Regions from separate parts of the Erwinia sp. AK-PDG3-5 genome, predicted to be linked through region 1. Evidence: predicted binding sites of a transcription regulator. Region 1 holds the regulator's gene; the other holds the start of a gene.
The links. The regulator PurR, encoded in region 1, represses purine synthesis genes. The targets are predictions, from matches to a motif close to CANGCAAACGTTTGCNTG.
Positions count from the first base shown of each region.

Region 2: a site for PurR is predicted at 3,559-3,576, ahead of purL (phosphoribosylformylglycinamidine synthase). Genes of this name have one in related genera too.

Region 1 covers NZ_CM165967.1:2,681,127-2,696,489, forward strand. Annotated here, with positions in the region: gene pdxH (pyridoxamine 5'-phosphate oxidase) at 1-64, opposite strand, end outside; gene AC1UKS_RS12295 (MliC family protein) at 130-441, opposite strand; gene anmK (anhydro-N-acetylmuramic acid kinase) at 463-1,584, opposite strand; gene slyB (outer membrane lipoprotein SlyB) at 1,863-2,330, shown strand; gene slyA (transcriptional regulator SlyA) at 2,362-2,799, opposite strand; gene AC1UKS_RS12315 (DUF1656 domain-containing protein) at 2,946-3,182, shown strand; gene AC1UKS_RS12320 (efflux RND transporter periplasmic adaptor subunit) at 3,187-4,044, shown strand; gene AC1UKS_RS12325 (FUSC family protein) at 4,041-6,059, shown strand; gene AC1UKS_RS12330 (DUF1289 domain-containing protein) at 6,084-6,323, opposite strand; gene AC1UKS_RS12335 (TetR/AcrR family transcriptional regulator) at 6,499-7,092, shown strand; gene nemA (N-ethylmaleimide reductase) at 7,136-8,239, shown strand; gene gloA (lactoylglutathione lyase) at 8,411-8,818, shown strand; gene rnt (ribonuclease T) at 8,924-9,571, shown strand; gene AC1UKS_RS12355 (NAD(P)-dependent oxidoreductase) at 9,620-10,465, shown strand; gene AC1UKS_RS12360 (Grx4 family monothiol glutaredoxin) at 10,519-10,857, opposite strand; gene AC1UKS_RS12365 (C40 family peptidase) at 11,230-12,069, shown strand; gene cydH (cytochrome bd-I oxidase subunit CydH) at 12,113-12,202, opposite strand; gene purR (HTH-type transcriptional repressor PurR) at 12,487-13,512, shown strand; gene punR (DNA-binding transcriptional activator PunR) at 13,561-14,472, opposite strand; gene punC (purine nucleoside transporter PunC) at 14,586-15,363, shown strand, end outside.
Region 2 covers NZ_CM165967.1:1,244,499-1,259,861, reverse strand. Annotated here, with positions in the region: gene purL (phosphoribosylformylglycinamidine synthase) at 1-3,470, opposite strand, end outside; gene mltF (membrane-bound lytic murein transglycosylase MltF) at 3,740-5,197, shown strand; gene tadA (tRNA adenosine(34) deaminase TadA) at 5,228-5,710, opposite strand; gene yfhb (phosphatidylglycerophosphatase C) at 5,781-6,419, opposite strand; gene AC1UKS_RS05765 (PTS transporter subunit EIIC) at 6,423-7,781, opposite strand; gene murQ (N-acetylmuramic acid 6-phosphate etherase) at 7,785-8,684, opposite strand; gene AC1UKS_RS05755 (MurR/RpiR family transcriptional regulator) at 8,881-9,720, shown strand; gene AC1UKS_RS05750 (YfhL family 4Fe-4S dicluster ferredoxin) at 9,778-10,032, shown strand; gene acpS (holo-ACP synthase) at 10,074-10,454, opposite strand; gene pdxJ (pyridoxine 5'-phosphate synthase) at 10,454-11,185, opposite strand; gene recO (DNA repair protein RecO) at 11,262-11,996, opposite strand; gene era (GTPase Era) at 12,002-12,907, opposite strand; gene rnc (ribonuclease III) at 12,904-13,584, opposite strand; gene lepB (signal peptidase I) at 13,721-14,683, opposite strand; gene lepA (translation elongation factor 4) at 14,709-15,363, opposite strand, start outside.

The DNA of each region.
Region 1 (15,363 bases):
GGCCGCCACGGGTATATTCACGGCGCAGATGGGCAATCTGCTGCAGGTTATCACTCTCGTTCATCGCTCAGGCTTCTGCTGACAGGGGGAGGGAACATTGTGCGCCCGATCCCAATGGGTTTCAACGGCTTAACTGGCGTCCAGACGACAGTCATTGATGATGATTTTATCGTTACGCTCGATAAATGCGCCGTCACCTTTCGACCAGAAAACATATTTCCCGTCACTGTAACGCGTGCCGGAAGCGGCCTCCTGCTGTTTTAAGGTCAGCGGATTGCCATCAAGGATAAGGTTAACCTCCTGACGCGCATTATCAAGGCTGACCGTTAACGGTAAGGTGCCGCAGGTGTAATGCAGGGTTTTCAGTTGTTCCGGCTCAGCGTGGAAATAGCTGCAGCCTGACAACAACGCCGCAGTAGTGACTAACAAAATGCGTTTCATTTTCTCTCCGGTGGACAGTGTTTAGCGGTAATGGCCTGGATTAGCCGGATAGATCGCCCCAAGCACCGAGGCTTCTCTGGCGCCCGTGACGGACGGCAGATTGCCGGGCAGACCTGAAAGCGTGCGATAGGCCAGCCAGGCAAACGCCAGTGCTTCCATATCATCGCCGCTGATCCCGGCTTCATCGGTGGTGCCCACTTCGGTTCCCGGCAGCAAAGATGCCAAACGTGACATCAGCATCAGGTTGCGGCTACCGCCGCCGCAGACCAACAAGCGTTCACATCCGCCACTCAGCATCACCTGTTCGGCAATGGTAGTGGCCGTCAGTTCCACCAGCGTGGCCTGAACATCCTGTGGTTGCAGACCCGGGAACAGCGAGAGCTGTTGTTCGACCCAGCTCAAATTGAAATACTCACGGCCGGTAGATTTCGGTGCCGGCAACGCAAACCACGGATCGGCCAGCATCTGTTGCAACAGCGGCATGACCACGCTGCCCTGACCGCCCCATTCGCCGTCTTTGTCGTAGCTTTTCTGATGATGGCGCCAGATCCACGCGTCCAGCAGCATATTGCCCGGACCGGTATCGTAGCCGCCGATGGGCTTGCCCGGTATTAGCAACGACAGGTTGGCAATACCGCCAATGTTCAGCACCATCCGGCGCTCTTCGGGATGCATCAGGATCGCCTGGTGGAAGGCGGGGACCAGCGGCGCGCCCTGTCCGCCTAAGGCCATATCGCGACGGCGGAAGTCGCCCACCACGGTGATCCCGGTGGCGGCAACAATCTGGTTATTATCGCCAATTTGCAGCGTGTTTGGCGCCTCGCCCTGCGGTTCGTGCCAGACGGTCTGTCCGTGGCAACCAATGGCAGTGATGTCCTCACGCTCTAACCCTTCACGCTGGATGAGGGTTAGAACCGCTTCGGCAAATACTCTTCCTAACTGCGTATCGATTTGTCCAAGCTGTGACAGGGTTAACGACTGCCCCTGGCAGATGGATAAAATTGCCTGACGCAAGCCGGCAGGCAGCGGATGACAATAGCTGGCCTGCTGCGCCACCATCCGCTCATCTATCGCCGCCAGCACCACGTCAATGCCATCCAGGCTGGTTCCGGACATAACGCCGATATAACGTCCTGATCTCATGGTTTCGCCTTACCTGGTTTAGGTGTAAAAAGGATCCTGCTTATAGCCTCGCAAAATTAGCCAGGCAATTCTATGATTAACTAGCCATTTTTGGAGCCTGTAGCGTTTTCTGGCGTGGTTGAGTCAATTTTGCAGCTGATTGAGTCAGGGTTTATTCGTGCTGCGGTACACTTATCTCAGCAGTTTTTTTCCCCGAATCTTCGGCTCGTAACATATAATTACCCTATTGATCGCTGCACAGCTGACGGCAGCTAATGGATAACTAAGGAGTTTTAACGATGATAAAGCGCTTATTAATCGTGGCACTGACCGGCGTGACTTTGGCAGGATGCACCAACACTGACACGCTCTCTGGCGATGTTTACAGCGCCTCAGAAGCCAAGCAGGTGCAGAACGTCACTTACGGTACGCTGGTTTCCGTACGTCCGGTACAAATCCAGGGCGGTGATGAGAGTAATGTGATTGGCGCAATCGGCGGTGCCGTGCTCGGTGGCTTCCTCGGTAATACGCTGGGTGGCGGTACGGGTCGCAGTCTGGCGACTGCCGCAGGTGCTGTTGCCGGTGGCGTTGCGGGTCAGGGCGTGCAGGGCGCGGTCAATAAATCGCAGGGTGTTGAGCTGGAAATCCGTAAGGATGATGGCAACACCATCATGGTGGTTCAGAAACAAGCGGCCAGCCGTTATGCTGTTGGTCAGCGTGTGACCATGGCGTCAAATGGTAGCCAGGTCACCGTTTCACCACGCTAAGTGATAAAAAAACCGGCAATTGCCGGTTTTTTTATTCATCCCGATTTTGCAGTTCGAGAATGTTCTTTTCCAGACGGGCAATCAACGTCACCATCTTGTCTATCTCGCTTTGTGAGATACCAGACAAAATATCATCACGGGTCGCATCAATCACATGCTCAACCTGGGTGATAACCGGCGCAGCTTCCACCGTCAGTTTGATACGCTTCGCACGTCGGTCGCTTGCGCAGGTTGTGCGGGTAATCAGCCCCTTCTCTTCCAGCTGATCCAGCGTGCGGACCAGTGAAGGTTGCTCGATGCCAATCGCTTTGGCCAGTTGGATCTGAGACTGATCCGGTGGCAACTGGTGTATATTGTGCAGCGTTACCCAGTGCGTCTGTGTCAGTTCCAGTGGTTTAAGGCGTTGGTCAATCAATGACCGCCAGATACGCACCAATCGCGAGAGGTCTGATCCTAAAGGGGTATCCAATTTCATCTCCTTATAATTAGCTTGCTAGCTATTAAGCCTCATTTTAGACTATTCTGCGAGTTTACAGGACAAAATACAAATTCATCCGTCATGAAACGTATTGATTACCCGGCGCCGTTAACGGCCAGGCAAGAAGGATTTCTTCCGTGGATAACGCACATTTTTCATCTCCATCACCGCTAACCGATTTGGTGTTCGGTGCTTCGGTCTATTTTCCACCGCTGTTCAAGGCCGTGCTGCTGGGCTTTTTCATCTGGTTGCTGCTCCATCCGCTGCTGCGAGGCTGGATCTATTCAGGCGAAATCTGGCATCCCACGCTGTTAGACCTCTCCCTTTTTATTCTCTGCGTCAGCGCTTCGCTGTGGCTGCTTATCTCCTGGTGATCGCATGAAATTCAGCACCTTAAAATATTTTTCCACGGTAATCTTCTTTGCCGCTGCCCTGCTTGCCGGCTGGTGGCTGTGGAACTATTACATGCAGTCGCCCTGGACGCGTGACGGCAAAGTTCGCGCCGAACTGGTAAACATTACGCCGCAGGTATCTGGCCGCATTGAGCAACTGCTGGTCAAAGACAATCAGTTTGTCACCAAGGGCACCAAACTCTTAGTGCTGGATGATGAACCCTTTCGCATCGCCGTGTTAAATGCTCAATCTCAATTAGCAAAGGCGCAGTCTGACTTAGTCAAAGCGCAGCACGAGGCGCGTCGTCGCCAGAGCCTGCCGCGCAATGTCATTTCCGCCGAAGACCTGGATGCCGCCAACCTGACGGCTAAAGGAATGGATGCCGCAGCCAAAGCCGCTCAGGCAGAGCTGGACCAGGCCAACTGGAACCTGTCTCAGACCCAAATTACCGCGCCGACAGATGGCTGGATCAGCAATCTGGTGATCCGCCCGGGCAACTATGCCACCAGCGGCACGCCGGTTTTCGCGCTGGTCGACAGCCACTCGTTCTATGTCATGGGCTACTTCGAAGAAACCAAGCTGCGTCATATTCGTCCCGGCTACAAAGCCTCTATCAGGCTGTATAGCGACGATCGCGAACTGCAGGGCGAAGTCGAAAGTATTGGTCGCGCAATCTATGACCAGAGCGTGGAGACAGACAGCGGCCTGGTGCCCGATATCAAACCCAACGTTCCCTGGGTGCGCCTGGCGCAGCGCGTGCCGGTGCGTATCCGCCTGACTGACGTTCCGAAAGATCTGCCGCTGGTCGCTGGCACCACCTGCACCGTTTCTGTTCAGCCATGAACCTGAGCTGGCTGGAATGGCAGAATCTGCCATGGATAAAAGCGACCGGCGGTCAGTGGCGTTACGCCTTACGTAACGCCATCGCCATGTGTCTGGCGCTGAGCATAGCTTATGGTCTGCAGCTCGATGAACCCTACTGGGCAATGACCTCCGCCGCGGTGGTCAGCTTTCCTACCGTCGGTGGCGTGATCAGTAAAAGCCTTGGCCGTATTGCCGGCAGCCTGCTGGGTGCCAGCGCCGCGTTGCTGATTGCCGGTCACACCTTGAATGAACCGTGGCTGTTCGCGCTGGCAATGTCCGCATGGCTGGCGCTCTGTACCTGGATTGCCAACCATTATCACAATAACGTCGCCTATGCCTTCTCGCTGGCGGGATACACTGCCGCCATCATTGCTTTCACTACGGTGAATATCACCGACATCAACGATCTGTGGGATATCACCCAGGCCAGGGTGTGTGAGGTGATCTCCGGCATTTTGTGCGGCGGGCTGATGATGATGGTCCTGCCCAGCACCTCAGATGGCGATGCGTTGATTAAGTCATTGAACGAAATGCACACCAAGCTGCTGGAACATGCCGGATTACTGCTGCAAAAGGAAACCACAGACAATGTGCGTAGTGCCCACGAAAGTGTGATCAGCCAAATCCTGACCATGAATTTGCTGCGCATTCAGGCGTTCTGGAGCCACTACCGCTTCCGGCGACAGAACAACGTGCTGAATTATGTGCTGCACCAGCAGCTGCGCATGACCAGCGTGATCTCCAGCCTGCGGCGCATGCTGTTGAACTGGCCCGAACCGCCAGAAGTGCTGTTTACCGCAATGCATGAGTTGCTTAACGAGCTGGCAAAAAGTGACTGCAGTAAATACCGCCTGGCGCAGATCCTTAGCGCGGCGGCGCCAGGCGATAAAGGCGATTACCGCCATCAGGCTTTCTGGCACCGCTTGCGCTACTTCTGCTGGATGTACCTGAATATCAGCCGCTGGCTGCGTTTATTTGAACGGGCAGATGCTGACACCAGCCTGTCGCCGCCTGCCGTCCCAGCCCTTGCCCGCCATACCGACAGCGCCGAAGCCAGCTGGAGTGCACTAAGAACCTTCGTGGTCATCATGCTCGGGTGCGCGTTTACCATCACCACACAGTGGGATTCCGGGGATGCCGCCATCACCTTAGCGGCGATCAGCTGTGTGCTTTACTCGTCGGTGCCTTCACCTACCAACAGCGTTTCCTTACTGTTAAAAACGTTGATGCTATTGTCCGTGTTCAGCTTTATCATCAAATTTGGTCTGATGGTGCAGGTCAGCGTGCTGTGGCAGTTTTTGATTTTCCTGTTCCCGTTGCTAATTACGCTGCAGCTGTTTAAGTTGCAGCAAAAGAAACGGGCCAGCCTGTGGGCACAGCTGATTGTGTTTGGCGGTTCTTTCCTCGCCGTCACTAATCCGCCTACCTACGACTATCAGTCTTTCCTGAATGACAATATCGCCAAGGTGTGCGGCGTGATGCTGGCGTGGCTGGCGTTCCAGATCCTGCGTCCCAGTTCTGATAAGCGCCGCAGCCGCCGGCATATCCGCGCACTGCGTCGGGAATTTCTTGACCAGCTCAGCCGCCGTCCCCACCTCAGCCAGAGCAGTTTCGAATCGTTGATTTATCACCGCATCAATCAGCTAAACAGCAGCCGGGACGATCAGGCCAGGCTATGGTTATTACGCTGGGGTGTGGTATTGCTTAACTGTTCGCATATTGTCTGGCAACTGCGGGAATGGGATTCCGATTCCCCGACATTGCTGAGGATGCGCGATGCCACCCTGCGCGATCTCCATCAAATTATCAGCGAGCGTGGCGTTCATCACAGTTCATTGAGCGAAACGCTGGATGAATTGCAGACGATGGTGACGTCGTTAGCGGCGGAAGGCGGAGCACGAGAAACGGAGCTGGCGGGGATTATCTGGCGGTTATTCTGTTCACTATCGCAACTTCAGCAGGCGCTGCCAGAAGGCGCGCGCGCACCTGCGTAAGACATCAGCTTGGTGAGTCCCGACCTAAAACAGCGTCGGCTGCTCGGGTTCTTCCGGCAAATCCACTTTCCCGGCCCGTTGCAGGCGCAGAAAACGCTGGCGGCAGAGGCGAATAACCTCCCGCTTTTGCGCATCGGAAAACTTCATCCAGTTGAATCGCTCGTCACGACTGCGCAGGCAACCGCGACAATATCCGCGTTGGTCTGACTGGCAAATCCCCCGACAGGGACTTGGCACCGGGAAAAACTCAAGTTGTTCTGCCACTGCCCCTCCTGATGGATGCAATGCCTCTATTGAAGATCGGTTATCGGTTGTCTGCAAGTCTGAGCGCCGTTTTTTTATCCAATACCCACACACCCTGGTGCTGAGATGAGCAGTTTGTGCCGGGCGGAACCCGGCCGATTTGTAACAGACCGATCGGTCTGTTACTCTTTGCGCCATGAAAACGATTCGATCCGACACTCGAGAACATATCCTGCTTACCGGAGAACAGTTGTGCGTACAGCGCGGCTTCAATGGCATGGGATTGATTGAGCTGTTGAAAGTGGCTGAAGTGCCAAAAGGATCGTTTTATCACTACTTCCCCTCAAAAGAGGCGTTTGGAGTAGCGATGCTTGAACGTTATTTTGCCGTTTATCATCAACGTCTTCAGGCGTTTTTGGATGATCATCAAGGCAATCAACGCCAACGCATCCTCGACTATTACCAGCAATCGTTGAATACTTTCTGTCAGGAAAGTGCCTTCGCAGGTTGCTTATCAGTAAAGCTGTCAGCCGAAGTGTGCGATCTGTCGGAACCCATGCGTATCGCACTTGATGCGGGTTCTAAAGCGCTGATCGCCTCGCTAACGCAGGCAGTTGAACGTGCGGTGCAGCAAGGAACACTGACTCTGGTCAACGCCTCTGAAGCCTGCGCACAGAATCTTTATATGCTGTGGCTGGGTGCCAGTCTGCAAAGTAAAATCTCCCGTGACAGTTCGCCGCTGGTGAATGCGTGGCAGGAGATGACGCGGATGCTGCCAGAACCACATTAAAAAAAACACCATGACTAGTCGACCGGTCTACCAGGAGTAAGTAATGGAATTGAAGAAGCTGTTTACCCCGTTAAAATTGGGTGCGATTACCGTTCCGAACCGCGTATTTATGGCGCCACTGACTCGCCTGCGTAGCATTGAACCGGGTGATGTCCCAACGCCGTTAATGGGCGAATACTATCGCCAACGCGCCAGTGCCGGACTGATCATCTCTGAAGCAACCCAAATTTCTGCCCAGGCCAAAGGCTATGCCGGTGCGCCTGGCCTGCACTCTTCCGAACAGATTGCTGCCTGGAAAGCGATTAACGCCGGTATCCATCAGGAAGGCGGCCACAGCGCAGTGCAGCTGTGGCACACCGGCCGTATTTCGCATACCAGCGTGCAGCCAGAAGGCAAAGCGCCGATCTCCTCTTCTGCTATCAATGCAGAAACCCGCACCTCGTTGCGTGATGAGCAAGGTCAGGCTATCCGTGAAGCGACGTCCACACCGCGTGCCCTTGAGCTGGATGAGATTGCGGGCGTCGTCGCTGATTTCCGCAAGGCGGTGGAGAATGCCCGTGAAGCCGATTTCGATCTGGTTGAACTGCACTCTGCGCACGGTTACTTAATCCACCAGTTCCTGTCCCCGGCCTCCAACCAGCGTAGCGATATCTATGGCGGCAGCGTTGAGAACCGCACCCGCTTTGCGCTGGAAGTGGTTGATGCCGCGATCGCAGGCTGGAGCGCGGATCGTATTGGTATCCGTATTTCTCCGCTGGGCCCATTCAACGGCCTGGACAACGGTGAAGATCAGGAAGCTGCAGCGCTGTATTACATCGCTGAACTGGCTAAACGTAACCTGGCCTATCTGCATATCTCCGAGCCAGACTGGGCCGGTGGCAAGCCTTACAGCGAAGCCTTCCGTAAAGCGATTCGCGCGGTGTATCCCGGCGTAATTGTTGGTGCAGGTGCCTACACGGCGGATAAAGCCGAAGAGCTGATCGAAAAAGGGCTGATTGATGCCGCTGCCTTTGGCCGCGTGTACATCGCTAACCCGGATCTGGTTGAACGTCTGCGTGAAAATGCCCCGCTGAACGATCCTCGCCCTGAGCTGTTCTACGGCGGCGGCGCGGAGGGTTATACCGACTACCCAACCCTCGCGGGCTGATACCCGATTGCGTGATAAACAGGCTGCGCTGAGCGCGGCCTTTTCTTTTATCACCGCAAGTTGATGAATTTCCCGGCAGACAAAGCCTTCTGATTACCCTGCGTGCAAATCGCCGCTATACTTATTTTTTCCCCGTTATCGGATGATGACGTTTTACACCAAGAGGATGTTATGCGCTTACTTCACACCATGCTTCGCGTTGGCGATCTGCAGCGTTCCGTTGATTTTTATACCAAAGTGCTGGGTATGCGCCTGCTGCGTACCAGTGAAAACACCGAATATAAATACACTCTGGCGTTTGTGGGTTACACCGATGAGAGCGAAGGCGCTGTTATTGAACTGACTTACAACTGGGGCGTAGACAGCTACAACCTGGGCGACGCTTACGGCCACGTCGCGCTGGGCGTTGATGATGTTGCAGCGACCTGCGATCGTATTCGCAATGATGGCGGTAATGTCACCCGTGAAGCTGGCCCGGTTAAAGGCGGCACCACCATCATCGCCTTTGTAGAAGATCCGGACGGCTACAAAATTGAACTGATTGAGAACAAGCACGCTGGCCACGGCCTGGGTGATTAATGTTCCGGGGTGCCATAATGGCACCCTTCTTCCCCCTTCCCCTGCTGCATCTCGTGGTGAAATTTGCCATAATGCGCGCTGCATTTTTTCGCCAATGAGATCCTGATGTCTGAATCGAACGAACTGAACGCCCTCAGCAGCCGTTTTCGCGGTTTTTATCCGGTAGTAATTGATGTGGAAACCGCCGGTTTTGATGCGAAGACCAACGCATTACTGGAAATAGCCGCCGTCACCCTGAAAATGGATGAGAATGGCTGGCTGGAGAAGGACGAAACGCTCCATTTCCACGTTGAGCCGTTTGAAGGTTCCATTCTGCAACCTGAAGCATTGGCTTTTAACGGTATCGATCCATCGAATCCGCTGCGCGGCGCGGTCAATGAATATGAAGCCCTGCATGCCATTTTCAAATTGGTGCGCAAGGGGATCAAGGATCACGGCTGCAATCGCGCCATTATGGTGGCCCACAATGCGACCTTCGACCTGAATTTTACCAATGCCGCAGCCGACCGTGCAGGATTAAAGCGCAACCCGTTCCATCCGTTCGTGACCTTCGATACGGCGGCACTGAGCGGACTGGTACTGGGGCAAACCGTGTTAGCTAAGGCCTGCGCCGCTGCGGGCATGGCCTTTGACAGCAGCCAGGCACACTCCGCGCTGTATGATACCGTGCAGACTGCCGACCTGTTCTGTGAACTGGTAAACCGCTGGAAACGCCTCGGTGGCTGGCCGCTGCCGATCGCAGAAGAAAGCTAGCCTGCTAACTTTCAGCCATACTCTGCTGACCTAATGTGGAGATGCTGAATGAAAACAATTGCTGTCGTTGCGCCCGGTGCCATGGGATCTGCCATTGCCGGGCTCCTCACCCACCATCATCTTGAAGTGCTGACCTTAATCGAAGGTCGTTCTCAGGCAACAGCTGAACGCGCTAAACAGGCTGGCATGAAACCGGTCAGTGCGGAGGCGTTGATGCGTGCTGATGTCATCCTCTCTATCGTACCTCCCGCCTCAGCCGTAACGCTGGCTGAGTTTCTGGCTCCGCTGTTGAGTGCTGCCCAGACCAAACCCCTTTATGTCGACTGCAATGCCATCGGTGAAGATACCCTGAAACGGGTTGCCGCAACGATTGCGCCTACCGGCGCGGGGTTTGTCGATGGCGCGATCATCGGTCTGCCGCCGGCGTCCCCTGGAGATGAAAGTCCGCAATTTTGGTTTGCGGGCGATCGGGCTGACTCTCTGGCGGAACTGGAGAGGTTCGGATTGCGGGTCAACATCATGCAGGCGCAGACTGGCGCGGCGTCGGCGTTAAAAATGTCCTACGCCGGGATCAATAAAGGCATCACCTTGCTGTCTGCACTGATGCTGATTAATGCCAGTCGGGTGGGCGCTGCCGGAGCACTGCTTGAGGAAATGGAGGCGAGCCAGCCTGCACTGCTGGCGCGTTTGCGCAAGGCTATTCCGGATATGTACAGCAAGGCCTGGCGCTGGGCGCCAGAAATGGAAGAGATTGCGACGTTAAATGCCCGCGAATTGCCCGGCGAGCCGCTTTTTCACGCCCTTGCCACCTTCTGCCGTCAGATGGCAGAGGATCAGCAACAAGGCGGAGATTTCACCGATCTGCTTAACGCTTTTCTGCAGCAGCAAAAATAAGCATAAAAAAAGGCAGGCGCTCATCACGCCTGCCTTTTCTGCTTCTGACGGGCTTATTCAGCGGCGTCAGAAGGGTATTTTTGCGCGGTATCTTTAATCAGCTGCTGCAGTTCGCCCTGCTGGTACATCTGAATAATAATGTCGCAACCGCCGACCAGTTCACCGTCAATCCACAGCTGTGGGAAGGTTGGCCAGTTGGCGTATTTAGGCAGCTCAGCACGAATTTCTGGGTTCAGCAGAATATCGACATAGGCAAAACGCTCGCCACAGGCTGAAAGTGCCTGAACGGCCTGGGCAGAGAAGCCACAGCTTGGCAGTTTTGGTGAGCCTTTCATGTACAGCAGAATCGGGTTTTCTGCTATCTGGCGCTCAATTTTTTCAATAGTACTCATAAATGGCTTCCTTAATCGGATACTTCATGTCTATTTATTGTAGCGACTCTGCGGGCCCGATGAAAACGACATTTTTTAACAGTTGGGTACGCCCTCAGAGCCACCAGCAGGCAGGCGATAGCGTTAAAATAACATTTTCCTATTGCTTTCGCTGAATTAATGCATGAGAAAAGCACAGGTTTTGCGCATATAAACAGCTGATTTGGCTAATTTTTACAGTTTTTACTTGCTCTGTATCATTGAAACAAAAAAGACCTTACCTTTTGTTAATGAGTTAGATTAGAATTGCAAAATGACGCTGCTGAAAGGCAGAACTCCCTGTTTCTGGCAAGCTGTGGCCTCTGGTCGTAGCACAAACTGTTAATGGTAACGATGCGTTTACTTATCACGCTCTTCATGCTGGCCTTTGCCCAGCTGTTTTTCAATATGGCGCACGCATCGCCACATGCCCCTATTAATGCAAATCATCATAAGGCAGATAGCAGCACGCCTGCCCGAGAGGATGAGCGACGTAAACGCCGACCGGTTAAAGCCAACAGCACAAAAAAAGTTAAAGAATCCACCAGCAAAAAATCTCGCTTAACCTCAGTACAGAAGTTGAAGCTTAAAAAGAAACCTTCGCTGCAAACCGCCTCTGTTGAGACTGCCCCGTTGCACTCCAGCAAATACAAAAAGAAAACCACCTTAAACGCCGGAAAAAAACGCTATGGCCGCCATCGTGGCAAGGTTGTCGATACTGCTGAAGAGCTGACGTCAGATTCTGTTTCTGCGCCATTAAAGTTAAGCAAAGCTCACCGCGCCCGTTATCAAAAAGCCCGTGAAACAGCGATGACCAAACTAATGGGCCAGTTAGGTAAACCTTACCAGTGGGGCGGAACGTCGCCTAAAACCGGCTTCGATTGCAGCGGCCTGGTGTGGTATGCCTACAAAGATTTAGTGAAGTTTAAAATCCCGCGCACGGCGAATGAGATGTATCACCTGCATGATGCGGCTTCGATAAAACGTGATGAGCTGGAGAAAGGCGATTTAGTCTTCTTCCGCATTAACGGGCGCGAGACGGCGGATCACGTTGGCGTGTATCTGGGTGGTGGGAAGTTTATTCAGTCGCCACGTACTGGCAAGGATATTCAGGTCAGCGCCCTGGCAGATGATTACTGGCAGCGCCACTATATTGGTGCCCGCCGGATGATGACGCCAAAAACCATTCGATAGCAGAAATACTCAGAGCCGATCGTCAGACCGGCCCTGTTTGCACTTAATGCATGATCGCGGTGAAGCTAAACGCCATAATCATCAACAGTGCGCAAACCGTGGTCAGTAACGAGAATTTCAGATCGGTATCCATTTTTAATCCTAAATAGCCCTACAGTTTATGATGCCATCAATTTTCCCATACTTGACGGTAAAAATCTCGTTTTCTCTGCCAAGCCTTGTTAGAATTCTTTTTTTGTTGCGCAACGGCCCGCACCTTAAGGTGTTTAGCGGTCTTTAATCAGCGCTTTTTCCTTCCTGACGACTCCGGACAGCAACTAAAAAACGACTTCAGACGTCAGGTTTTCGATCTCACCAGGCAAACGATTAACAACAGGCTTATCAAACAGTTAAGATAGGCGCAGGAGTAGTTATTTCATGGCAACAATTAAAGATGTGGCAAAGCAAGCCGGGGTGTCCACCACCACCGTCTCCCACGTCATCAACAAGACCCGTTTCGTTGCAGAAGAAACGCGGGAAGCCGTGTGGGCCGCTATTAAGGCGCTCCACTATTCACCCAGCGCGGTTGCCCGTAGTCTGAAAGTGAATCACACCAAAACCATCGGGCTGCTGGCTACCTCGAGCGAGGCGCCCTATTTCGCCGAAATTATTGAAGCCATTGAAAACCGCTGTTTTGCCAAAGGCTACACGCTGATCCTCGGTAACGCCCACAATGATCTTGCCAAGCAACAGGCCTATCTGTCGATGATGGCGCAGAAACGCGTCGATGGCCTGCTGGTGATGTGTTCCGAATACCCGGACGAGCTGATCACCATGCTGGAAGATAACCGCAATATTCCGATGGTGGTGATGGACTGGGGTAAATCGCGCGGTGACTTTACCGATACGGTAGAAGACAACGCCTTTGAAGGCGGTTATCTGGCTGGGCGTTATCTGATCGACCGTGGGCATCGAGATATTGGTGTCATCCCGGGTCAGATGGAGCGCAACACCGGCGGTGGCCGTCTTGCCGGATTTATGAAAGCGTTGTCTGAAGCGGGCATTACCCTGCGTGACGAGTGGCTGGTTCAGGGCAATTTCGAACCAGAATCAGGTCATCAGGCGATGCAGCAAATCCTCTCACAGAAGCAGCGTCCAACGGCGGTGTTCTGCGGTGGCGATGTGATGGCGATGGGCGCAATTTGTGCGGCTGATGAGATGGGCCTGCGCGTTCCGCAGGATATATCGGTGATCGGGTACGATAACGTGCGCAACGCCCGTTACTTCACACCGGCGCTGACCACGGTTCACCAGCCAAAAGAACAGTTGGGCGAAACCGCCTTCGATATGCTGTTGGATCGTATCACCAGCAAGCGTGAAGAACCGCAGACGATTGAAGTACATCCTACATTGATCGAACGCCGTTCGGTTGCCGATGGTCCCTTCCTGGATTATCGCCGCTAATCCCGCTTAGTGCTGAGGGAGAATTCTCCCTCGGCACACCCTGTTGGCTCAGGACTCTTCCTTCAGCCATTCACTGTTCAGCGTGTCACTGTCACCCAGATAATCCAGCAACCAGCTCAGCGCCGGTGAAGCCTGCTGCTCAGACCAGCTCACGCAGCACGGGCTGTCCGGAAATCCGCCTTCCAGCGTCAGTTCATGCAAAGCGCCCTTTTGCAGCAGGGGTTGCGCCAAATGGCCCGGCACCATCCCCACGCACAAGCCCGCCAGCAGGCAGTCAAACGCGCTTTCCCAGTCTGGCACCACCAGCCGCCGCTGATTATCCAGTGTCCACGTGGTGCGTTTCGGCAAGGCTCTTGAGGTATCTTCCAGCACCAGTGAAGGCCATTCGCCGATCGCCTCTTCACTGGTTTCTGCGTGCTGACGTGCCAGCGGATGATTCGAGGCGACTACACAGCGCCAGTTGAGCGCGCCCATATTGCGGAAGGCGAACCGGCCTCCTACCGGGATAGCCTGTGTCGCGCCGATGGCCACATCCACCCGCCCGTCGGCCAACGCATCCCAGACGCCGTTAAATACTTCTGCTGACAGATGCAGTTCCATATCCGGGAAGTGTCGATAAAAGTCGACTACCAGCTGCCGGGTGCGCTGAGATTTAACGATGCGATCGACGGCGATATTAATTTGCCCTCGCCAGCCGTTAGCGACCTGCTGGCACTGTCGCCGGGTGGCGAGCATTTTTTTGATGACACTACGCCCTTCCTGGATGAATACCCGTCCCGCATCGGTCAGCACCACATCGCGATGGCGACGCTCAAACAACGGCACGGCAAGCCATTCCTCCAGCTGCCGCACGGTATAACTGATGGCTGAGGGTACGCGATGGAGCTCTACGGCGGCTGCGGTAAAACTGCCGCTGCGGGCAACCGCATCAACCACTTCAAGGGAATGTTCTGACCACATAATCTGCCTGCAATATTTTTGAACGCAACCTGCAAATATTACCGTTTCACAAGCTGTATGGCACGCGATTACACTCTGCGGCGTTTCGTTCATCACAAATAAAGAGAAAAAGAATGCCTTCGAAAGGATTTATTGTTTACCTGGCGCTGTTAAGCGTGGCAGGTTTCCTCGCTACCGATATGTACCTGCCTGCCTTTGGTGCCATGCAACAAGACCTGCAAACCGATGCCGGGATCATCAGTGCCAGCCTCAGCCTGTTCCTGGCGGGTTTTGCCATCGCCCAGCTGTTTTGGGGTCCATTGTCGGATCGTATTGGCCGTAAGCCTGTACTGTTGATGGGTCTGAGTCTGTTCGCCGTCAGTTGTGGCGCGATGTGGTGGGTAAATTCTGCTGCTGCCCTGCTGGCGTTGCGCTTTGTGCAAGCGGTGGGGATTTGTGCCGCTGCCGTCAGCTGGCAGGCACTGGTTGTCGACCGCTATTCCGCCAGCCAGGCAAACCGCGTATTCGCCTCGATCATGCCGTTAGTGGCACTCTCGCCTGCGCTCGCGCCGTTACTGGGCGCCTGGTTACTCAACCATTTCAGCTGGCGCGCCATTTTTGTCGCCCTGCTGTTGGTCGCAGTGGTGCTGCTGATTTCCACCTTGTTCCTCGCGCCAACGGTGAAGAAGCCGGTGGTGGATGGCGTGAAGAAAATGGGCTTTTTCAGCCTGTTAAAATCGCCGGTTTACAGCGGTAACGTGCTGATTTATGCCGCCTGTTCAGCCAGCTTCTTCGCCTGGCTGACCGGGTCGCCCTTCATTCTTGGCGCTCTGGGCATGTCTCCCGGTGACATTGGGCTGAGCTACGTGCCTCAGACGCTGGCCTTTTTGATTGGCGGCTTTGGCTGCCGTA
Region 2 (15,363 bases), 1.4 Mb from region 1:
CGCGGCCAGGCTTCGCTTCCCGGCACCAGTTCGCGCAGGTTCGACATCATCTGACACCCGTTACAGACGCCCAGTGCCAGCGTTTGCGGACGGTGGAAGAAGGTTTCGAACTCATCACGCACGCGGGAGTTGAACAAAATCGACTTCGCCCAACCTTCGCCTGCGCCCAGCACGTCACCATAAGAGAAGCCGCCACAGGCAACCAACGTCTGGAATGCTTCCAGACCACGGCGTCCTGCCAGCAGGTCACTCATGTGCACGTCAACCGCATCAAAACCGGCGCGGTGGAACGCGGCCGCCATTTCAACGTGGGAGTTAACGCCCTGCTCACGCAGCACGGCAACTTTCGGACGCGCACCGGTCGCGATGTATGGCGCGGCGATATCTTCTTCTGGCTTAAAGGTCAGCGCCACGTTCAGGCCTGGATCCTGGTCGTTTTTCTTGGCGTCGTGTTCCTGATCGGCACAGGCCGGGTTATCACGCAGACGCTGCATCTGCCAGGTGGTTTCTGCCCACCAGGTACGCAGCGTGGTGCGGCTTTCGCTGTACACCGCAGAGTCGCCAGAGGTGAGCACGAAACGATCGCCCTGAACAGCCTTGCCAAGGACGTGCACACAGTCAGCCAGACCGTGTTGAGCAAACACCTGCTCAACCTGAGCACGGTCTGCCGCAGCCACCTGAATCACGGCACCCAGCTCTTCGTTGAACAACGCGGCCAGTGAATCTTTACCCAGCGCAGCGATATCCGCTTCAACACCGCAGTGACCGGTAAAGGCCATTTCAGCCAGCGTAACCAGCAAACCACCGTCAGAACGGTCGTGGTAAGCCAGCAGTTTGCCATCCGCCACCAGCACCTGCATGGCGTTGAAGAAGCCTGCCAGCTGCTGCGCGTCACGCACGTCTGCCGGCTTATCGCCCAGCTGACGATAAACCTGTGACAGCGCCGTGGCGCCCAGCGCATTGACGCCTTTGCCGAGGTCGATCAACAGCAGCGCGTTATCCTGCTGCGGCTGCAGCTGAGGCGTTACGGTGCGGCGCACGTCTTCCACGCGGGCAAACGCGGTGATCACCAGCGACATCGGTGAGGTCATTTCACGCTGTTCGGTGCCGTGCTGCCAGCGGGTTTTCATCGACATGGAGTCTTTGCCCACCGGGATAGTAATGCCCAGCGCCGGACAAAGTTCTTCGCCAACCGCTTTCACCGCTTCATATAAACCGGCATCTTCGCCCGGGTGACCGGCTGCGGCCATCCAGTTAGCCGAAAGCTTGATGCGCTTCAGCGAACCAATCTGCGTGGCGGCAATGTTGGTCAACGCTTCACCCACCGCCAGACGACCAGATGCGGCAAAGTCCAGCAGGGCAACCGGCGCACGTTCGCCCAGCGCCATCGCTTCACCGTAATAGCTGTCCAGGCTGGCCGTGGTGACCGCACAGTTCGCCACCGGGATCTGCCATGGACCTACCATCTGATCGCGCGCAACCATACCGGTAACCGAACGGTCGCCGATGGTCACCAGGAAGGTCTTCTCAGCGACCGCAGGCAGGTGCAGAACACGGTTTACCGCATCCGCAACCGTTATGCTGTCGCGGACCAGCGGCTCACCCTGCGCTTTCAGCGTGGTGACATCGCGGGTCATTTTCGGGGTTTTACCCAGCAGCACGTCCAGCGGCATATCGATAGGCTTGTTATCGAAGTGGCTGTCTTCCAGAGACAGATGCATCTCTTCGGTGGCTTCGCCGATCACCGCGAATGGCGCACGTTCACGCTTACAAAGCTCGGCAAACAGTTCCAGCTTCTCTGGCGCAACCGCCATCACGTAGCGTTCCTGGGACTCGTTACACCAGACTTCCAGCGGGGTCATACCCGGTTCGTCGTTAAGAATGTCACGCAGGTTGAAGCGACCGCCGCGCTCGCCGTCGCTGACCAGTTCAGGCATCGCGTTAGAAAGACCGCCTGCACCCACATCGTGGATAAACAGAATCGGGTTGTCTTCACCCAGCTGCCAACAGCGGTCGATCACTTCCTGGCAACGACGCTCCATTTCGGGGTTGTCGCGCTGTACCGAAGCAAAATCCAGATCGGCATCAGACTGGCCGGAAGCCATTGAAGAGGCTGCACCGCCGCCCAAACCAATGTTCATCGCCGGGCCACCCAGCACGATCAGCTTGGCACCGACGGTGATTTCGCCTTTCTGCACATGGTCAGCACGGATGTTACCGATACCGCCGGCCAGCATGATTGGCTTGTGGTAACCGCGCAGCTCCACGCCGTTATGGCTGTTGACCTGCTCTTCATAGGTACGGAAGTAGCCATTCAGCGCAGGACGACCAAATTCGTTATTGAATGCCGCGCCGCCCAGTGGACCTTCGGTCATGATATCCAGCGCAGTGACGATGCGGTCAGGTTTGCCGAAGTCTTCTTCCCACGGCTGTTCAAAACCAGGAATACGCAGGTTAGAGACCGAGAAGCCAACCAGACCCGCTTTCGGTTTCGCGCCACGTCCGGTTGCGCCTTCATCACGGATTTCACCGCCTGAACCGGTTGCCGCACCCGGCCATGGCGAAATCGCCGTCGGGTGGTTATGGGTTTCAACTTTCATCAGAATATGCGCTTCTTCCTGATGGAAGTCGTACTGCCCTTTTTCTGCGTCCGCATAGAAACGGCCCACCTGAGAACCTTCCATCACCGCGGCGTTGTCTTTATAGGCAGACAGCACGTGGTCCGGGGTCTTCTCCATGGTGTTTTTGATCATCTTGAACAGCGATTTAGGCTGCTGCTCGCCGTCGATAATCCAGTCAGCGTTGAAGATTTTATGACGACAGTGCTCGGAGTTCGCCTGGGCAAACATATACAGCTCGATGTCGTTCGGGTTGCGCCCGAGTTTTTCAAAGGCCGCCAGCAGGTAGTCAATTTCATCATCGGCCAGCGCCAGACCCAGCTTACGGTTGGCTTTATCCAGCGCGTCACGGCCTTCACCCAGCACGTCGACGCTTTGCAGCGGAGCAGGCTGGTGATGAGCAAACAGCTGTTCAGCCTGGTTCAAATCGCTGAGGACCACTTCCATCATGCGGTCATGCAGCAACGCAGCCAGCAACGACCACTGGGCGTCGGTCAGCTGTGGGGCCTTAACATAGAAAGCCAGACCGCGCTCCAGACGAAGCACCTGAGGCAGATCGCAGTTGTGCGCGATGTCGGTCGCTTTAGACGACCACGGCGAAATGGTTCCCGGACGTGGTGTCACCAGGATCAGGCGCCCTTCCGGCGTATGTTCCGCGAGAGAGGGACCGTACTTCAGCAGGCGCTGTAAACGGGCTTTTTCATCAGCAGCCAGAGGCGTGCTGACGTCAGCAAAATGGACGTACTCAGCGTAAATGTCACTCACCGGCAGGTGAGCGTCCTGAAAGCGGGCCAGCAATTTAGTAATACGAAATGCCGACAGAGCGGGCGAACCACGCAGAATTTCCATCATCAAAGATCTCTCGTCTTCGAAGCGCCGGGCGACGCTTCTTTGGGCGCAACAGGGAAAGCGGGCGGTATTATAGAGAATCCCCACCGGTTACGAAACCGTTTGCGCAGAATAAATCGCACCAGGGAATTGGCTGAAATTCACACAATTCAGGTTGAATTCAGTTGCGCAGGGGCACCGAGTTGCGCAAAATGCCCCACGCTCAGGAACAATTATAGACATCAAATACTGCCGTTACAGACAGAACCTGAGAGCAATCGAGAGATAACCATTTGAAACGCCTGAAAATTAATTATCTTTTCATCGGCCTGGTTACCGTGCTGCTTGCGTTGGCACTGTGGCCATCGATCCCTTGGTACGGGGGTCAACAGGACCAGATAGAGCAGATAAAATCACGGGGAGTTTTGCGTGTGAGCACGTTAACTTCCCCGCTGACTTACTACACCATTAATAAAGCCCCAGCCGGAATGGACTATGAGCTGGCGAAACGCTTCGCTGATTATCTGGGCGTGAAGCTGCAGATCACCGTCCGGCAAAACCTCAGTGATCTGTTTGACGACCTGGAAGATGATAAAGCTGACGTGCTGGCCGCAGGATTAATTTACAGCGGCGAACGTCAATCGCGCTTTCGTACTGGCCCCACTTATTACTCCGTATCCCAGCAACTGGTTTACCGGATGGGTAAGCCACGCCCAAAAAACCTCGGTGAGCTGCATGGCCGACTCACCGTCGCCTCCGACTCTGCCTACCTTTCCACCCTGCGCGGAATCAAACAGAATCAGTATCCCGATCTGGATTGGGCGATTTCGACCGATCAGAGCCCGAACACCCTGCTGGAAGCGGTAGCCGATGGCAAACTGGATTACACGGTGGGGGATTCCGTGTCGATCGCCCTGCTACAGCGCATCCATCCGCAGCTGGCGGTCGCCTTTGATATTACCGATGAAGAGCCGATTACCTGGTATATGCAGCGCGATCAGGACGACAGCCTGAACGCGGCGATGCTCGACTACTTTAACCAGATGGGTGAAGAAGGCGCGATGGCCCGTCTGGATGAGAAGTACCTCGGCCATGTGGGGACCTTCGATTATGTCGATACCCGCACCTTCCTGCGCGCCATTGATGGCACGCTGCCGGATATCCGCCCGCTGTTTCAAAAGTACGCCAGCGAGATCGACTGGCGTTTACTGGCGGCGATTTCCTATCAGGAGTCGCACTGGAATCCTCAGGCAACCTCCCCGACCGGCGTGCGCGGCATGATGATGCTGACCCGCAACACGGCTGAAAGCCTGAACGTCAGTGACCGCACCGATCCCGAGCAAAGCATCCGTGGCGGCAGTGAATATCTGGTGCGAATGATGGAAAAAGTGCCGCAAACCATCCCTGACGACGAGAAGATTTGGTTTGCGCTGGCGGCCTATAACATGGGTTATGCCCATATGCTGGATGCCCGTAAGCTGACGGAAAAACAGAAGGGAAATCCGGATAGCTGGGCAGATGTGAAGCTGCGTTTGCCGATGCTGAGCCAGAAACGCTATTACAGTCAGACCAACTATGGCTATGCCCGTGGTCAGGAAGCCTATAACTACGTGGAAAACATCCGGCTGTATCAGATAAGCCTGGTGGGCTATTTGCAGGATCAGGAGCGGAAGCTGGCACAGCAGGCGGCTTATGAAGCCGAGATGGGGGAAGGCTATCCGGCTGTGGCCCCTAAAATTGCGCTGAACTAACGGCAATCAGGGGCGACACGCCGCAACGCACTAGTCGTCTTCGGCAGTCTGCTCGCGTTGTTGCAGGCGCAGTGCCTTTTTTTCTGCGCGACGGTGACGGAAGAAATCACTCAGCATGCCCGCGCACTCTTCCGCCAGCATCCCCTCTTCCACCTTAACCTGATGATTCATGCCTGCGTGGCCCAACACGTCGATCAGGGACCCTGCTGCGCCGGTTTTCTCATCCCTTGCGCCAAACACCAGCCTGCCGATCCGTCCATGCACCATCGCGCCGGCGCACATCACGCAGGGCTCCAGCGTGACGTACAGCGTGGTGTCCAGCAGCCGGTAGTTTTCCAGCACTTTCCCCCCCTGACGCAGCGCCATAATCTCGGCATGCGCAGTGGGATCATGGTGGCCAATCGGGCGATTCCAGCCTTCGCCAATCAGCTTATCGCCCTGAACTAACACCGCACCGACCGGCACTTCACCCTCTTCCCAGGCACGACGCGCCAGCATCAGAGCATGGCGCATCCAGAATTCATCGCTTACTTTGTCGCTCACCTGAGTCTCCAGCTAAAAAACGCGGCACAGTATACCTGTTTTACTCAAGCTGTTGCAGCTCGCCCTGCGGCGTTACGCGCCAGCGGTGCTGGCAGAAGAACAGCAGCGGGTTATCCTGCTTACTGTCGCTGTAGCCGCTGTACAGCTGCAACGGCGTGCCGATCTTCTCTTCCAGCCGGGCCACTTTTTCATGCCCCAGGCAGCGCATCGACAGCACCCGGCCACCGAAACCGCGGCTCATCTGGCTGGCGATCAGCTTTACCTTCGGCAAGAAAGCCGAGTCAAAATAGACCTGCTCCACCAGCCGTTGCGGTGAACCGGTGATTAACCAGACGTCCGCATCCGAGCTGTTCAGATAGTCCGTCAGCCGTTGCTGAACCACCGGGAAGGCCGTGACGCGCTGACGGAACCACTGCGCAAAGGCATTTTCCTTCGCCGTCAGGCTTTCCTCACTGTGGCCAAAGGTGATCGACCACAGCAGCAGACTCATCGGCCAGCGTGCCGCCCGGCCCTTGATCAGTAAACCGGCGCCAATCACCGGCAGCAACGGCACCACCAATAGCAGGTTCAACGGCTGGCGCTTCAGTAAATAGCGCATAAAGGTGCCGAACATATCCTGCTGATGCAGCGTGCCGTCCAAATCAAAGAACACCACGCGTCGTTCCTGACCAGTTATCAAAAATTACTCCTCAGGGTCATTGAATCCCATAAACCAGGCAAAGAGAAAACCGCAGATTACCGCGGCAAGCCACCCTGCGAGATAGAGCATTACCTTACCAGAGATGATAGTGAGCGCCAGCGGCAGACCCGAAATACCAAAAGTAATCAACGTCGCCACCTTGGCATAGCCGATCACTGCGCCGCCGACCGCACCGCCCAGACAGGCGGCAATAAATGGCCGGCCTAAAGGGAGCGTGACGCCGAAGATTAACGGCTCGCCAATACCCAAAATCCCCACCGGAAGCGCCCCCTTCACCAGCTTTTTCAGCCGCGCATTGCGGGTTTTCAGCAATACCGCCAGTGAAGCGCCCACTTGCCCTACCCCGGCCATTGCCAGAATTGGCAGCAGCGCGTTGTAGCCATGCGCCTGAACCAGCTCGACATGAATCGGCACCATGCCCTGATGCAAACCGGTTAACACCAACGGCAGGAAGGTACCGGCCAGGATCGCGCCGACCAGCATGCCACCGCGATCGATGGCCAGGGTTGCGCCGTGCGCAATTGCATCTGACATAATCCCGCCAAGCGGCTGTAAAGCCACAATCGCCAGCGTTGCCGTGATAAGTGTAGTCAGAAGTGGGTTAAGGATCAGCTCCAGTGCTTCTGGCAGCCACTGCCGCAGCCTTTTTTCAATCCAGCACATCAGCACAACCACCAGCAGCACGGCAATAACCCCACCCCGGCCCGGTTGCAGACTTTCACCAAATAAACTGATTTGCGCCAGCGCCGGACTGGACAGTATCCCCGCCATCACCCCGCCGAGGGCGATCGAACCGCCAAACACCCTTGCGGTATTGACCCCAACCAGAATGTTCATGATGGTGAAAATGGTGCTGCCGAAAATCGCCGCCAGACCTAACATATTGGGATAATGAGGGGCAAAATCTCCGACGATATCCGGGCGTTTAAGAATGTTGATGATGCCGGTTATCAGGCCGGAGGCGATGAATGCCGGAATAAGCGGGATAAAAACGTTGGCCAGCTGGCGCAGTGCATCGCTCATCGGCGCTTTATATTTTTGCTTCACCTGCACCTTGGTCCGATCGATCGCCTGCGGTTGAGACGGCGCGGAAGCCATCAGACTGCGCATCGCCTCCACCACCTTTGCAGCGGCGCCAGGCCCGACGATGAACTGATGCTGGCTTCCCTGCTTGACGTATCCCTTCACGCCTTCGAGCTGACGTAGTCGTGTCAGATCCAGACGCGCATCGTCATTCACTTCGATACGTACCCTTGTCATGCAGTTTTCCAGCCGGGTGATGTTCTCCTCCCCGCCGATCCCCTGCAACAGGTAGCCAGCCAGCGTCATCGCCTTATCCATCGCCTATCCCCTGTCCTGAAGCGCTGCGCGCAGGAATCCTTTATGCCTGATTAACAAACTTTTGGCCTGGTCAGCCGCGACGCCGCTCAGCACCATCAGAATGGCGGTTTTTACCTCGTACTGGGTTTGCTTCAGGGCCGTTTCCGCCTCTTCAGCTGAGCAGCCGGTGGCCTGACACACCATGCGGCAGGCGCGATCCACCAGCTTGATGTTGGTCGCCTGCATGTCCACCATCAGATTCTGGTACACCTTGCCAATCCGCACCATCGCGCCGGTTGAAATCATGTTGAGCACCAGCTTCTGCGCGGTGCCCGATTTCAGACGCGTCGATCCGGTCAGGGCTTCCGGGCCCACCACCGGGGAAATGGCAATTTCGGCTTCATGGGCGATCGGTGACGCGGGATTGCAGGAGACCGCTGCGGTATGGCAGCCCAGCTGGCGCGCGTATCGCAATGCGCCAATCACATACGGTGTGCGGCCGGATGCGGCAATGCCGACCACCATATCTTGCGGCTTTAGCTCAAGCGCCTGCAGATCGCTGACGCCCAGCTGCGCATTGTCTTCCGCACCTTCTACCGCTTTCAGCAACGCACCCGGGCCGCCGGCAATCAGTCCGACCACCAGACCGTGCGGGACACCAAAGGTTGGCGGGCATTCAGACGCATCCAACACGCCCAGACGCCCGCTGGTGCCGGCCCCCAGATAAATTAGCCGCCCACCCGCCGATAAGGATGCCGCCGCAGCATCCACCGCTTTGGCCACGTCCGGCAAGGTCAGCCGCACCGCCTCGGCCACGGTGGCATCCTGTTGATTAAACTTTGTGACCATCTCAAGCGTGGACAGGTTGTCCAAATCCATCGTCTCAGGGTTACGCGTTTCTGAAACCAGTGCGCCAAGATCCATGTTTCCTCACTTATGAATTTTTAATTCTTAAAAATAGAGTAAATTTTGAATATTATATTCACTACCAAACAGAAATTACCTAATTTTAATCATGGATTGTGCTAAATGTGCCGATAAACTTACCGCTTATCGTACAGCAAGCTATTATCTGTCCATAGAATTCAAGCTGTTGGCATTTTTATTTAGAGGTAGACCGATGAGTTCCCTGCTGCGTATTCGCCAGCTGTATCCGTCCCTGGCCATGAACGAACGGCGACTGGCCGATTTTCTGCTGTCGCAGCCGGATCGTGCACGTCATCTCAGCTCGCAGAAGCTGGCGGAAGAGTCGGGCGTCAGCCAGTCGAGCGTGGTGAAGTTTGCGCAAAAGCTTGGATACAAAGGCTTCCCCGCACTGAAGCTGGCGCTCAGCGAATCGCTGGCAGATAAAGATGCCATCACCGTGCACAACCTGATTCTCAGCGATGACCCGCTAAAACTGGTCGGCGAAAAGTTGCTGACCGAAAAGCAGTCCGCGATCCGCGCCACCCTTGATATCAACAGTGAAGAGATGCTGCTGGAGACACTGCGGCTGATCCGCAGCGCCAACCGCATTGTGTTGGTGGGCATTGGGGCTTCAGGCCTGGTGGCGAAGGACTTCTCCTGGAAGCTGATGAAAATCGGCATTAACGCGGTGGCAGAACAGGATATGCATGCTCTGCTGGCCAGCGTGCAGGCGTTGAATCCCGGCGATCTGCTGTTAGCGATCTCTTATACCGGCGAGCGGCGTGAGATTAACCTGGCCGCGCAGGAAGCGCAGCGGGCAGGGGCCAATGTGCTGGCCTTTACCGGTTTCACGCCGAATACCTTACAACAGTGCGCGACGCATTGCCTGTATACTGTGGCGGAAGAACAAACCACCCGTAGCGCCGCCATCTCTTCAACCACCGCCCAGCTGACGCTGACCGATCTGCTGTTTATGGCGCTGGTGCAGCGCGATCCCGAAAGAGCCTCCAGCCATATCCGCCATAGCGAAGCGCTGGTGAAAAAGCTGGTCTGATGACATCAGCGGCGTATAATACCCGCGCACTTTATCCTGTTACTGATTGAGAGACTTATGGCGCTGCTTATCACAAAGAAATGCATTAACTGTGACATGTGCGAGCCAGAGTGCCCCAACCAGGCCATTTCGATGGGTGACAGCATCTACCAGATTGATGCCGATCGCTGTACCGAGTGCGTGGGTCATTACGACACGCCAACCTGCCAGCAAGTCTGCCCTATCGTGAATACCATCATCACCGATCCTGCGCATCGTGAAAGCAATGAGCTGCTGTGGGAGAAATTTGTGGTGTTGCATCACGGGGGATAAACGAAGCAGCCGGACAAGCTGTGCTCGACCCGGCCTGATACTCAATTTTCGATAATGACCGTCGCGCAGGCATAATGCCTTTCGTCAGCCAGCGTGACGTGGACATGCGCCACGCCCAGCTTTTTCGCCACTTCCTGCGCCTGCAGGAAGAAACGCAGTCCCGGCTTACCCAATTCGTCGTTGTACACTTCAAACTGGTTGAAGGCCAGTCCACCACGGATCCCGGTGCCAAAGGCTTTTGCTGCCGCCTCTTTCACCGCAAACCGCTTGGCCAGAAAACGCACCGGCTGCTGATGAGCCTGATATTGTGCCCACTCATTGTCACTCAGCACGCGTTTTGCCAGCCGGTCGCCGGAACGGGAAATCACCCCTTCAATGCGTGCGATCTCCACGATATCGGTGCCGAGGCCCAGAATAGCCATTAGCGACGCGCTTCCCGCATCAGCGCTTTCATCTCTTTCACCGCGTCCGCCAGACCACTCATTACCGCACGGCCGATGATCGCGTGGCCGATGTTCAGCTCATGCATCTGCGGCAGCGCGGCGATAGGCTGGACATTGTGATAGGTCAGACCGTGACCCGCATTGACCTTCAGCCCTTTGCCCGCGGCATAGGCTGCAGCATCTTTGATGCGGATAAATTCTGCGTGACGCTCGCGCCCTTCTTCGGCTTCCGCATACGCACCGGTATGAATTTCAATGTACGGCGCGCCGGATGCCATAGCGGCATCAATCTGGCGATGATCCGCATCGATAAACAGCGACACCAGGATCCCGGCTTCAGCGAGACGCGTCACCGCATAGGTGACTTTCTCCAGCTGACCGGCCACGTCCAGACCGCCTTCGGTGGTGACTTCTTCACGCTTCTCGGGGACCAGGCAGCAGAAATGCGGTTTGATTTCGCAGGCGATATCCACCATCTCGTCGGTGACGGCCATTTCAAGATTCATGCGGGTCTGGATGGTTTGACGCAGAATACGTACATCGCGATCGGTAATGTGGCGGCGATCCTCACGCAGATGCACGGTGATGCCGTCGGCACCTGCCTGCTCGGAGACGAATGCTGCCTGCACCGGATCCGGATAGTTTGTGCCACGCGCATTACGCACGGTTGCAACGTGATCGATATTGACGCCTAACAACAACTCAGCCATGACAATCCTCGGAATTTTTGCAATGAGTGAAGCAGTGTACAACGTTCGGCACGCTGACCGGAACGGCCTGATGGCTTTACTCTTCGTCCGGCAGCACGTCTGCGCGTTTTTTCGGCACAAACTGACGGAACAGCTCCTGGCTTTTGAGTGGCTTTCCGCCAAGATAGGGCTTCAGCGCGATGCGGGTAAAGCGTTTCGCCGCCCGTAAGGTATCGATATCCGGGAATGACCGCTCTTCCAGCGCGCGCAGCTGACGACCGGTAAAGGTGTTATTGCCCATCACCAGGCTGGCGATAAAGCCTTTCTCCGCGCGATAGGTATAGGTCATTCCATCGGCCACTTCTTCCCCGCTGCCGGCACAATGCATGAAGTCAACGCCATAGCCCAGGTGACCCAGCATGGCCAGCTCAAAGCGCCGGAGTGCCGGTTCGGGTGAGCCTGTGACCGCAGCCAGTGCCTGAAGACAATAGAGATAATCGAAGAAGAGTTCGGTAAACGCGGTTTCCTGCTCCAGTACCCGTGACAACAGCTCGTTAACGTACAGGCCGCAGTAGAGAGTCAGACCAGAAAGAGGCAAAGCAAGGGAGATGGGCTCAGCGCCACGAAGCGTTTTAACTTCGCCGCGCCCGCCCCAACGGACCAGTAAGGGAGTGAAAGGTTGTAGTGCCCCTTTCAGGCTGGAACGTTTGCCTCGGGCGCCTTTGGCCAGCACCCGAATACGGCCGTAATTCTCAGAAAACAGGTCGAGCAGAAGGCTGGTTTCGCTGTAGGGACGTCCATGCAGGACGAATGCGCGCTGCCAGCCTTCCATAGGGATCAAAGGTCGTCGGTGTAGCCCAGGCTACGAAGAGCACGCTCGTCATCCGCCCAGCCTGACTTCACTTTCACCCACAGTTCAAGATGCACTTTTTGCTCGAACATCTCTTCCATGTCTTTACGCGCTTCGATACCAATGGTTTTGATCTTGGTACCTTTATTACCAATAACCATCTTCTTCTGGCCTTCACGCTCAACCAGAATCAGGCCATTAATGTCATAACCGCCGCGGGCGTTAGTAACAAACTGCTCAATCTCAACGGTCACCGAATACGGCAGCTCAGCACCGAGGAAACGCATCAGTTTTTCACGGATGATTTCTGATGCCATAAAGCGCTGCGAGCGGTCGGTAACGTAATCTTCCGGGAAGTGGTGTACCGCTTCCGGCAGACGCTTACGCACGATACTGGCGATAGTATCAACATTCTTGCCGCTTTCGGCAGAGATTGGTACCACGTCCATAAAGTCCATCTGCTGGCTAAGAAACTGCATATGGGGCAGCAGAATGCTCTTGTCAGTGATGTTATCAACTTTATTGATCGCCAGAAGAACCGGTACGCGGTTGTCTCTCAGCTTGTTGACCACCATCTCGTCATCCGCTGTCCAGCGGGTGCCTTCAACCACAAAAATCACCAGCTCAACATCGCCGATGGAGCTGCTGGCTGCACGGTTCATCAGACGGTTGATCGCCCGCTTCTCTTCCATATGCAGGCCGGGGGTATCCACATAGATGGCCTGGTAAGGCCCTTCAGTATGGATGCCCATAATACGGTGGCGCGTGGTCTGTGGCTTGCGCGAGGTGATCGAGATCTTCTGCCCCAGTAACTGGTTCAGTAAGGTGGATTTCCCGACGTTTGGACGGCCTACGATAGCAATAAAGCCGCAATGGGTAGTTTCTTCGTTCATTCAAGTCCTAGCTTAATCAGCGCCTGTTCGGCGGCTGCCTGCTCGGCTTTGCGACGGCTGGAGCCGGTTCCTACAACCGGTTCTGCCATGCCGCTAACCTGGCAGTGAATAGTAAATTCCTGGTCATGCGCTTCGCCACGCACCTGCACCACCAGATAGGAGGGCAGCGGCAGATGACGACCCTGCAGATATTCCTGCAGACGCGTTTTTGGATCTTTCTGTTTATCGCCTGGGCTGATTTGCTCCAGTCGGCTGGCATACCATTCGAGGATCAGCTTTTCAACGTTTTGAATATCACTGTCCAGGAAGACGCCACCAATCAGCGCTTCGACGGTATCGGCAAGGATTGATTCACGACGGTATCCGCCGCTTTTCAGCTCGCCTGGCCCAAGACGCAGGCATTCGCCCAGGTCAAACTCACGGGCCATTTCTGCCAGTGTGTTACCGCGCACCAGCGTGGCGCGCATGCGGCTCATATCACCTTCATCCACACGGGGAAAACGTTGATAAAGCGCATTGGCAATCACGTAGCTGAGGATCGAGTCGCCCAGAAATTCCAGTCTTTCGTTATGTTTGCTGCTGGCACTGCGGTGAGTAAGCGCCTGCTGCAACAGTTCCTGATGAGTAAAAGTGTAGCCCAACTTCCGCTGGAGCCTGGTGATTACAATGGGGTTCATGTGTTACCAATATCTGAATGCGTCAATAATTCTGCACACGGAACAGGGCTGGCCAGGCCAACACGAAACTGTTTCGTGTGCAGTGGCTGCCCCGCAGGGCAACCACCCGTTTAACTGAACATGTCTACCGACAAACTCAGTGAATACCGCCTATGCGGCTCAGGCGAACGCCGGTTGGCCATTGCCCTTCCTGCTTGTCAAAGCTCATCCAGATGGCTGTCGCTTTGCCTACCAGATTCTTCTCCGGTACGAAGCCCCAATAACGGCTGTCTGCGCTGTTATCACGGTTATCGCCCATCATAAAGTACATGCCCTGCGGCACAACCCAGCTTGACTGAGGCTGACCAGGCTGCTGATAGTACGAGCTGGCCTGACTTTGTGCCTGAGTGACCAGCAGAATGCGGTGAGTTACGTCACCCAGCGTTTCATTGCGGGTCGCCAGACGAAGGCCACCTTGCATTGATTCGCCCTGCGGTTTCTCGTAGAAGCCGTTGCCAACTTCATTACCGTCAAAGCCGCTAAAAGTCTGGATAAAATCACTTGGCTGCACATCGGAATAGGTCACCGGCACCGCTTTATCACAGCTCTGCTGGGCACAAGCGGGATTAATGGTGACGGTTTTGCTCTGCGGGTCATAAACCACGTGGTCACCCGGTAAGCCTACTACACGCTTGATGTAATCCATGCTCGGATCTTTCGGATATTTAAAGACCGCGATATCCCCACGCTTAGGATGCCCGGTTGGGATCAGCGTGGTCTGGGTGATCGGATCTTTAATTCCGTAAGCGAACTTCTCAACCAGGATGAAATCGCCGATCAGCAGCGTGGGCATCATGGAACCGGACGGGATCTGGAAAGGCTCGTAAATAAACGAACGCACCACAAACACCAGCAACAGCACCGGGAAGACGGACGCTGCCGTTTCTACCCAACCTGGCTGTTTAGTGGCTTTATCCTGCTCCCCTGTGCTACCAGCAGCTGCGGTAGCTTCGGCCAACCTGGCCTTGCGGGCGGGTGCCCACTTGAATTTATCAATGCACCAGATTATCCCGGTGATCAAGGTCGCAATCGCCAAAATCAGGGCGAACATATTAGCCATTCCAGTTCCCTCGTAGCCTTAGGGCTTATTTACTTTCTTTACCAACATGGAGTATGGCAAGGAACGCTTCCTGTGGCAGCTCAACGTTACCAACCTGCTTCATACGTTTCTTACCGTCTTTCTGCTTCTGCAACAGCTTTTTCTTACGGCTGACGTCACCGCCGTAGCATTTCGCCAGGACGTTTTTACGCAGCTGCTTAACGGTAGAACGGGCAATGATATGGGTACCAATCGCTGCCTGAATCGCAATATCAAACTGCTGGCGAGGGATCAGCTCACGCATCTTCTCAACCAGATCGCGACCACGGTAAGGGGCGTTATCACGGTGAGTGATCAGCGCCAGCGCATCGACACGCTCAGAGTTAATCAGTACATCGACGCGAACCATGTCAGACGTCTGGAAGCGCTTGAAGTTGTAATCCAACGAGGCGTAACCGCGCGAGGTCGACTTCAGACGGTCGAAGAAGTCGAGAACCACTTCAGCCATCGGAATTTCATACGTCAGGGCAACCTGGTTTCCGTGATACACCATGTTGGTCTGCATCCCGCGCTTCTCGATACAAAGCGTGATAACGTTGCCGAGGAATTCCTGTGGCAACAGCATATGACACTCGGCAATCGGCTCACGCAGCTCTTCAATGTTATTCAGCGGCGGCAGTTTACCCGGGCTGTCAACATAG